2 regions of the Paenibacillus sp. SAFN-117 genome follow, and region 1 is predicted to be linked to the other one. Evidence: riboswitches for the same ligand, from Rfam matches in the RefSeq annotation. Region 1 holds a riboswitch; the other holds the start of a gene.

Region 1 (3,637 bases):
GGCGGCCGGTCATCGGATTAAGCTCGTTTAGGCCTCCGCTGCCTTACCCGGTTTCGGTGAGAACGCAGCAAGGACCAACAGAAATGCAGTCTTTGAGGAGATATTAGTTAAAATGCGCGAATGACCTGCAGTTTTGCTCGTCTTTCCCGGGATTTACATATTTTCGTAAAAAAGACATGCACATTTGCATGTCTTTTTATCACCATTTCCTCCCGAATACAATCAGCGCCTCAGAATGCGCCGGGAGAGGCGTGCGTTGTTAAAAGGTGCTAAAAGCCAACAAATTAAGCGATTCCTTCTCCCAGTATCGCGATTACGAAGGAATACACTACGTTACTTGGATGAAGCCATTCCCGACTTAGCCCTCGTAGACGATAAACCTAAATTTAATATAAGGCTTGGGACAGACTTATAGTATGTTTACCCCCTTGTCCGCATATGTTTGGAAAGAAGAAGAGTGGACAGGGGGAAGGCCGCATGATTCTGGGTACGCTCGATTGGGGGCACGTTGCGACACTGCTGTTGATGGCGTTCGCTTTGGGAATGGACGCTTTTTCTTTGGGGATAGGCATAGGCTTCAGGGGAATTCGGCTGCTAAGTATTCTGAAAGTGAGCTTCGTGATCGGACTATTCCATATATTGATGCCTCTTATGGGAATGCTGGCAGGCCATTACGTCGGCTATCTGTTGGGTGAGGTAGCCACATTGGCCGGAGGAGGGCTTCTCATTTTGCTCGGGGGGCATATGATCTATAGTTCCTTGCGGGGAGAATCCGTACATACCCTCGATTTCCGGAATGCCTGGGGACTTCTGCTATTCGCCCTGATGGTTAGTGTAGACAGCTTTTCAGTAGGAGTCTCTATGGGGATGTTCGACTCCGATGTTTTACTGACGGTTCTCCTATTCGGTTTTTTTGGCGGGACAATGTCCGTTATCGGTCTATGGCTCGGAAGAAGGATGGGCTATTGGGCGGGCAATTACGGCGAGGCAATAGGAGGCGCCATCCTGCTAATGTTCGGAGTTCAGTTCATTCTCTGATTGTTCGCTTCTTGGCGGATGAGGTACAATAGTCATACGATTTGCCATACTAGGTTTTGTTGCAGGAAGAACAGGCAGGCTTATCGTTAAATGAGCCCGGATGAAAGGGAAAGAAGCGGGCAATCCTTAATAAGGAGGTGTGAACGAATGGTTAACCGCATTTTATTTGTCTGTACAGGTAATACTTGCCGCAGTCCGCTGGCTGAAGGTATGCTGCGGCTTATGGCGGAAGAAGCGGGCCTTCCTCTGGACATTCGTTCAGCCGGAACGGCCGCTTCGGAAGGCTGTCCGATCTCCCCTCATTCCCGTCAAATTCTTCAGTCCAAAGGGATGCAGGAGATGCTTCTGTCCTCTCCCGTATCCGGTGAGCATGTGAACTGGGCAGAGCTTATTCTGACGATGACCATGGGGCACAAAAGATCGCTCATTCAACAATATCCGGAAGCCGCGGATAAAACCTTCACCTTGAAAGAGTACGTCCGCCACGAAGAGGAAGCAGCCGCCGAGGCAGAGAAGGAAAGGGCGGTGGCTGAATGGGAAATCCAGAAGGCGCTCAACCCCAGCTTGTCAGGGGTGGAAATGCCGCCATGGCTGGAATGGTCGGCGACTTCCTCCGATTATGATATCTCGGACCCTTTCGGAGGCTCCTTCGATGTTTATAAGCGCTGTGCGGATGAAATTGAGCTTTGTCTGCGGAGACTGCTCGATAAATTAAAATCATCACAACAATAAATTATAAAGGTGCCTTTCATTATCACTGTTTGTAGTAATAAAAAACGACTTTACAAAGGCCAAAAGGAAGCTTTACAACCTGCCGCCTTATAAGGTATTATGGGGGTAACGTTAATCAGAACCCGATGTAACTGGCGACAAGTGGGAATAACCACAATGGAGCATCGGGGGATACGGCCGGTCGCCTGGGCAAAGAGCAACGTCGTGCACGCACGCCGCCTGCTCTTTTTTCTATTTTAACAGCTTGGGTATACTAACGGACACTGAACCGTGATCGGCTAACGGTTATCGGTCGACAAGGGAGGTAAAAGTTGATGAAAATTGCGATTGGCGCGGATCATGCCGGGGTACGGCTGAAGGAGGATATCAAGCAGCAGGTGATTGCCCTTGGACATGAAGTCGAGGATTTGGGATGCCATTGTTCCGACTCCGTCGATTATCCGGATTATGCCCTCAAGGTTTGTGATCAGGTAGTTTCAGGTCAGGCGGATAGAGGAATTCTCATCTGCGGCACCGGGATCGGGATGTCCATAGCCGCGAACAAGGTACCGGGGATCCGCTGTGCGCTCGTTTCCGATCTGTTCTCGGCCAAAGCGACCAGAGAGCACAATGATACCAATGTTCTGGCTTTAGGAGAAAGAGTGGTCGGGCCGGGGGTTGCCCTGGAAATCGTCAAGGTTTGGCTGGAGACGGAATTCTCTCAAGGTTCCCGTCACGAAGGCCGGGTAAGCAAATTGAAATCCATCGAAGAGAAATATTCCATTCACCCCTAACGGATAAGGTTCGCCTGAAACAGTCCGTGTTGAGTACTGAATGCCGGTATTCTGAATTAAGTGGGATCATTTTATTAATTACAGGGTGGAAGGAGGCGGGCCGGAATGGCCGATTCCAGATCCGACGACTATCCAGTGAACGAATCCCTTCTGAAAATTACAGAAGATGTAAACCTCATTCTGAGAGAACTTCTCGAAGCCGGCCATATTCAAGATGGGCAGTTGGTCGTTGTCGGGACGAGTACCAGCGAGGTTATGGGGCGGCGAATAGGCTCCGCAGGTGCTATGGGTGTAGCTGAACGTATTTTTGAAGGCGTGATGAAAGCCCGCGAGAAGGTGCGGTTTTATCCGGTTTTTCAATGCTGCGAGCATCTGAACCGGGCTCTCGTCCTCGAGAAGGAGGCGCTGGCTTCGTACCCTTCGCTGGAGCCGGTATCCGTTATTCCTGTCCCCAAGGCCGGCGGTTCTATGGCTGCCTACGCCTATAACCACTTGAACGAGCCGGTTGTGGTCGAGACCGTTCAAGCCCATGCGGGAATAGATATCGGCGATACATTAATCGGCATGCATCTGCGCAAGGTGGCGGTTCCCGTACGCCCTTCCATACGTTCCGTAGGTCAGGCCCATGTTGTTATGGCCTATACCCGTCCCAAGCTGATTGGCGGGGCCAGGGCGGTCTACACGAAGCAGGAACCTTCGAATGAAGGAGCCTGCCTCTAGAATCGGCGAAACGCTATAGGGCATTGACGGCTCTTAGAGGCTGCAGGGTTTCCTTAAAATTTAAAAAAAGCACCTAACGGATCTTCTTCGAAGACGAATAACCCGGTTTTAAAGGTAGCTTTTACGCGCCTGCCCAAAGGACGGCGATAGCCGTTTATCCTTATCTTGAAAATAGACAGATTTTTTCGACATAAGTTTTATGCCAATAACCATCATTTATAATACGATCATTGGGAGGAAAATGAGGATGGAACATTTACGTACTGCCGATCCGGAAATTTTGAAGGCTATGAATCTGGAGCTCGGCCGGCAACGCGGCAAAATTGAATTGATTGCTTCCGAAAATTTTGTCAGTGAAGCGGTTATTGAAGCTT
Region 2 (3,637 bases), on a different contig from region 1:
TGCCGGCCCGGATCGATTCGATCCGGCCGATGATTTGTGCACATTCCCTTCCGTATTGTTCCTTCAGCTTCTCCTCCTGCAGGCCGGGAAGGTTGATGGCAACTGTAATCCATGCGGAGCGGGCAGCCGCCTCCAGAAGATAGACGGCTATTCCAAGATCGGATAATACCCTGCGGTTCGCGTTCCCGGCTATCCCTTCCATTGTTTCCATGGAAGCCAGACATCTTCGCATCAGCCTGACAGGAACCTCGGTGGCCAGTACCGAGGCGGAGGCCAATGCAGCCTGTTTGGCTTGCTTGTGCTCCTCGGTTTGTCCTGACATTCGGGCGGCGGACATATAAGTTTCGAACGAGTGAACATCCTCCTCTAGAAGGCTTTCGAATTGATCGATATCCGCTTTCATCCGGATGATCATGTGCTCCATTTCTTCCGAATGGGAGGCAAATTTAGGCCCCTGGCTAAAGTGGGCAACCATCGAGCCCATGGCCGCTCCCAGCGCAGCAACCAGAGCCGCGACGCTCCCTCCACCCGGAGTCGGTGTACGGGATGAAGCCGCTTGGACGAAGGAGCGAACGGATTGATCCATCAAGCTCATTTCTATACTCCCCCCTTTCTTATAAAATTCTGCTGCTTCTTACCATGCTGCAGTTCGAAGGCTTTTATAACATTTTCAAATAGAATGGCCGTTGTCAGCGTTCCTACCCCTCCCGGAACCGGCGATAACGCCTGCAAGCGAAGAATCGCCCCGGAGTCCACGTCCCCCTTCAACTCCCCGCTGTCTGTTTCATTAATTCCCGCATCTATCGCGACCAGATCGGGATGGACCATAGACTTCGTTATTAATCCTTGACGCCCCGCAGCGGCAAATACAAAATCCGCCTGGCGAAGCGGGACGGACAGATCGGGAGTATACGAATGGCACACGGTCACGGTGGCATTCTTCCGCAGCAGCAAATGAAGGAGCGGCATTCCTACGGTCTCCCCGCGCCCCACCACGACAGCATGTCTTCCCTTTAGCTCATAGCCGTAATCTTCCAGAAGCCGGACACAGGATAACGGTGTAGCCGGATATAGTCCTGGGGCTCCGGTTTGATTAGCCAGCCGGTTGGAAGAGGTCAATCCGTCCACGTCCTTCCATGGCGAAATCGCCTCGATTATCGCTTTGGAGGACAAGTGCCGTGGGAGAGGGAGCTCTAACAGAATTCCGTGAACCCCATCGTCCCTATTTAACGTATCAATGATTCCCATCAGTTCTTGTTCCGTTACTCCGGATGGGAGGCGTATCCATTCGAACGCTATACCAAGCCGGGAAGCCCACCGCTGTTTAGCCTTCGCATAGGCCAGGGAAGCCGGGTCCCCTTCCACCAGAATAACGGCCAGCTTTACTTCTATCCCCCGCTGCTCCCTCACTCTTCCTGCCTGTTCAGCAACTGCCTTTCGGATGCGATCCGCTGCCTCTTGCCCGGTTAACCAAATTCCCATAGCTTGCTGCTCCTCCTTCATTAACAAAAAAAAGTATTTGACCCCGATTAGGGATCAAATACTTTGCCCAGGCGAACGGCTATAACGTCATATGTGCTTCCTCGTGGTTCACCACGTGCGCCAGTTACACATACCAAATATTAACTAATATTATATTCTGAAATTTCCTGCAATACAAGCAATTTTTTGTTCAGAACAGCCCCACACCAACATTTCGGAACCAAGACGCCTTGTCAGGAGGAGTGCCACGGCCATTATGACAAGAAACGGCGCAATACGTTATCACTAATTCGGACCACATTATTATCGTAATTATTCCAGGCTATACTGCCCGCCCAGTTAATGGAACCAACGGAGAAAACCGCACCGCCGCCGGCAATATCAAAATAGGTCATATCGGCACGCACGAGCGGGCTTTCAAGCCCCCCTTGCCCCGGCGCTGTGAACAGCAAATCTTCATGGACTACTTGATAGTAATCGTCCAGACCGGTCGAGGTCGCCAATCGCAGCGCATGTTTGGGCGTACCTAATTCATGGTCGAAGCGGTCAATTTCATCCCCTACCGCTCCGCCCATAACGAGACCGAAATCGCCGATGATTTCATCCTCCCCGATCCCTTCGAATATAAACGCCGCCGCCGGATCATGACTGTCCGGAAGCCGCTTGTATCCGCAGCCGTTAATACCGCCCAGCGCAGAAAAACCAACTCCGACGATGCTCTGCGGCACAAAACCGTAATGCCGCCATAAGCCCCCGGGCTCGCCGGTTGTACTATGATAGATTTGCCCCGGCGGTGTATCAGACGATCTTGTACCGGCATTGCCACGCCGTACTTCAAGCAAGTAAGAACGGTCTGCATCCAGACTGGTTACCCAATAAAACCCGTTCCCGCCCAAATACATCAGCCGACCGCCGGCAGCCAAATATTGCTTTAGCGCAATAAGCATCGGACGCGTCCAATATTCGGGGTGGCTGCCCGTAATAATCACTTTATAAGATGCCAGAAGCTCCTGCCCTTCCCGATGCAAATCTTCATCCGTAATGACATCATAAGGCTGCTTCCGCCTTTCCAGCCAACCGGTTATATATAAATCCGCTGAAAAATGCCTTACTGCACGCCAATTGCGGTAATGAGGCCGTATATTCAAAATCGGACGCAAGCGGGAGCTGTACTGTACACCACTGCCGTCATTATGCAAGTCATAGATCGATTTGCCCAACTCCGGATGCTCGGACAGAAACCGGTCCTGCTCCGGAAGCACATAATCGTCTCCCATATAAGCTTGAGCCTGCTCATACAGTCGTTCGTTCGCATAAGCCAGATACGTATTAGTTGGGGCCAAATAGACGACCTCTGCTTTGGCAGTCTGTCTGCCCGGACGTACAAACAATGGCACATAATCGACGCTGGCTTCCGTCTCCAAACGAAAAGCGTAGACTCCGCTCCGCAGTTCGTCCGGCACTTTCCAGACAAAATCGGCATCCCAGCCCGCATCGCATAAATCGTCGTCATGAAAATGAACAGCGGCATACTGGTCGGGAGCCTCTTTAAAGCTCGCATATTCACCTGTCCAATTATGACTTGTCACCGCTCGTGCCGGCGCTTGATATAACCGGCCGTCATTTTGTCCGCCCGAACAGTCGATTAGGCGGCTGGACGAAATAAATTGACTGAAATCATAGCATGCCGCACATTCTGCTCTCATACTTGCCGAAAGTTCCGATGCTGAATACAGCTTTTCGAGCTGTTCATCATCCAGAGCAGTACGAAAAAAACGCGGGTTTTCCAGCTTGCCGTTATAATAATGCTGTCTCCTGCCCTCCTGATATTGAGCGGCCAGCACGACTGCACCCGTTAACAAATTTGAGAAATCCAATGCTGCTTTTCGTTTAATAAACTGCCTATCCCGTTCGGGCATCCATTGATCCTGATGATCAATCAACAGTGCCGCTTCTCCTGATTCGGCCGAATAACGTACAGCGATAAAATACCACGATTTCGCCATAAGAGGCCGCTCCGTACGAACAACCGCCGACTGCCCCGCACAGTCTGTAAGCAACAGCGCGAGTTGACCATCTTGCTCAAGGACAAGCCGTCCTCCGGCCGTGCCGTTCGTCGCCGACACGGACCAGAGCGTCTGCGGATGTACCGCCC

The links. Region 1 has a riboswitch for ZMP and ZTP ahead of rpiB (ribose 5-phosphate isomerase B). Riboswitches for the same ligand answer to the same signal wherever they lie in the genome.
Region 2: it holds a riboswitch for ZMP and ZTP, as region 1 does, so the genes downstream of both, ACTHRH_RS03470 (bifunctional 5,10-methylenetetrahydrofolate dehydrogenase/5,10-methenyltetrahydrofolate cyclohydrolase) here and rpiB (ribose 5-phosphate isomerase B) in region 1, are expected to answer to the same signal.

Annotation. Positions count from the first base shown of each region.
Region 1 is NZ_JBQCLK010000006.1:46,796-50,432, forward strand. Features, by position in the region: gene ACTHRH_RS05745 (L-threonylcarbamoyladenylate synthase) at 1-31, shown strand, start outside; gene ACTHRH_RS05750 (manganese efflux pump MntP) at 478-1,038, shown strand; gene ACTHRH_RS05755 (low molecular weight protein arginine phosphatase) at 1,186-1,770, shown strand; ZMP/ZTP riboswitch at 1,888-1,968, shown strand; gene rpiB (ribose 5-phosphate isomerase B) at 2,085-2,543, shown strand; gene ACTHRH_RS05765 (TIGR01440 family protein) at 2,649-3,263, shown strand; gene glyA (serine hydroxymethyltransferase) at 3,511-3,637, shown strand, end outside.
Region 2 is NZ_JBQCLK010000003.1:108,145-111,781, forward strand. Features, by position in the region: gene ACTHRH_RS03465 (cyclodeaminase/cyclohydrolase family protein) at 1-595, opposite strand, end outside; gene ACTHRH_RS03470 (bifunctional 5,10-methylenetetrahydrofolate dehydrogenase/5,10-methenyltetrahydrofolate cyclohydrolase) at 598-1,482, opposite strand; ZMP/ZTP riboswitch at 1,541-1,620, opposite strand; gene ACTHRH_RS03475 (N,N-dimethylformamidase beta subunit family domain-containing protein) at 1,737-3,637, opposite strand, start outside.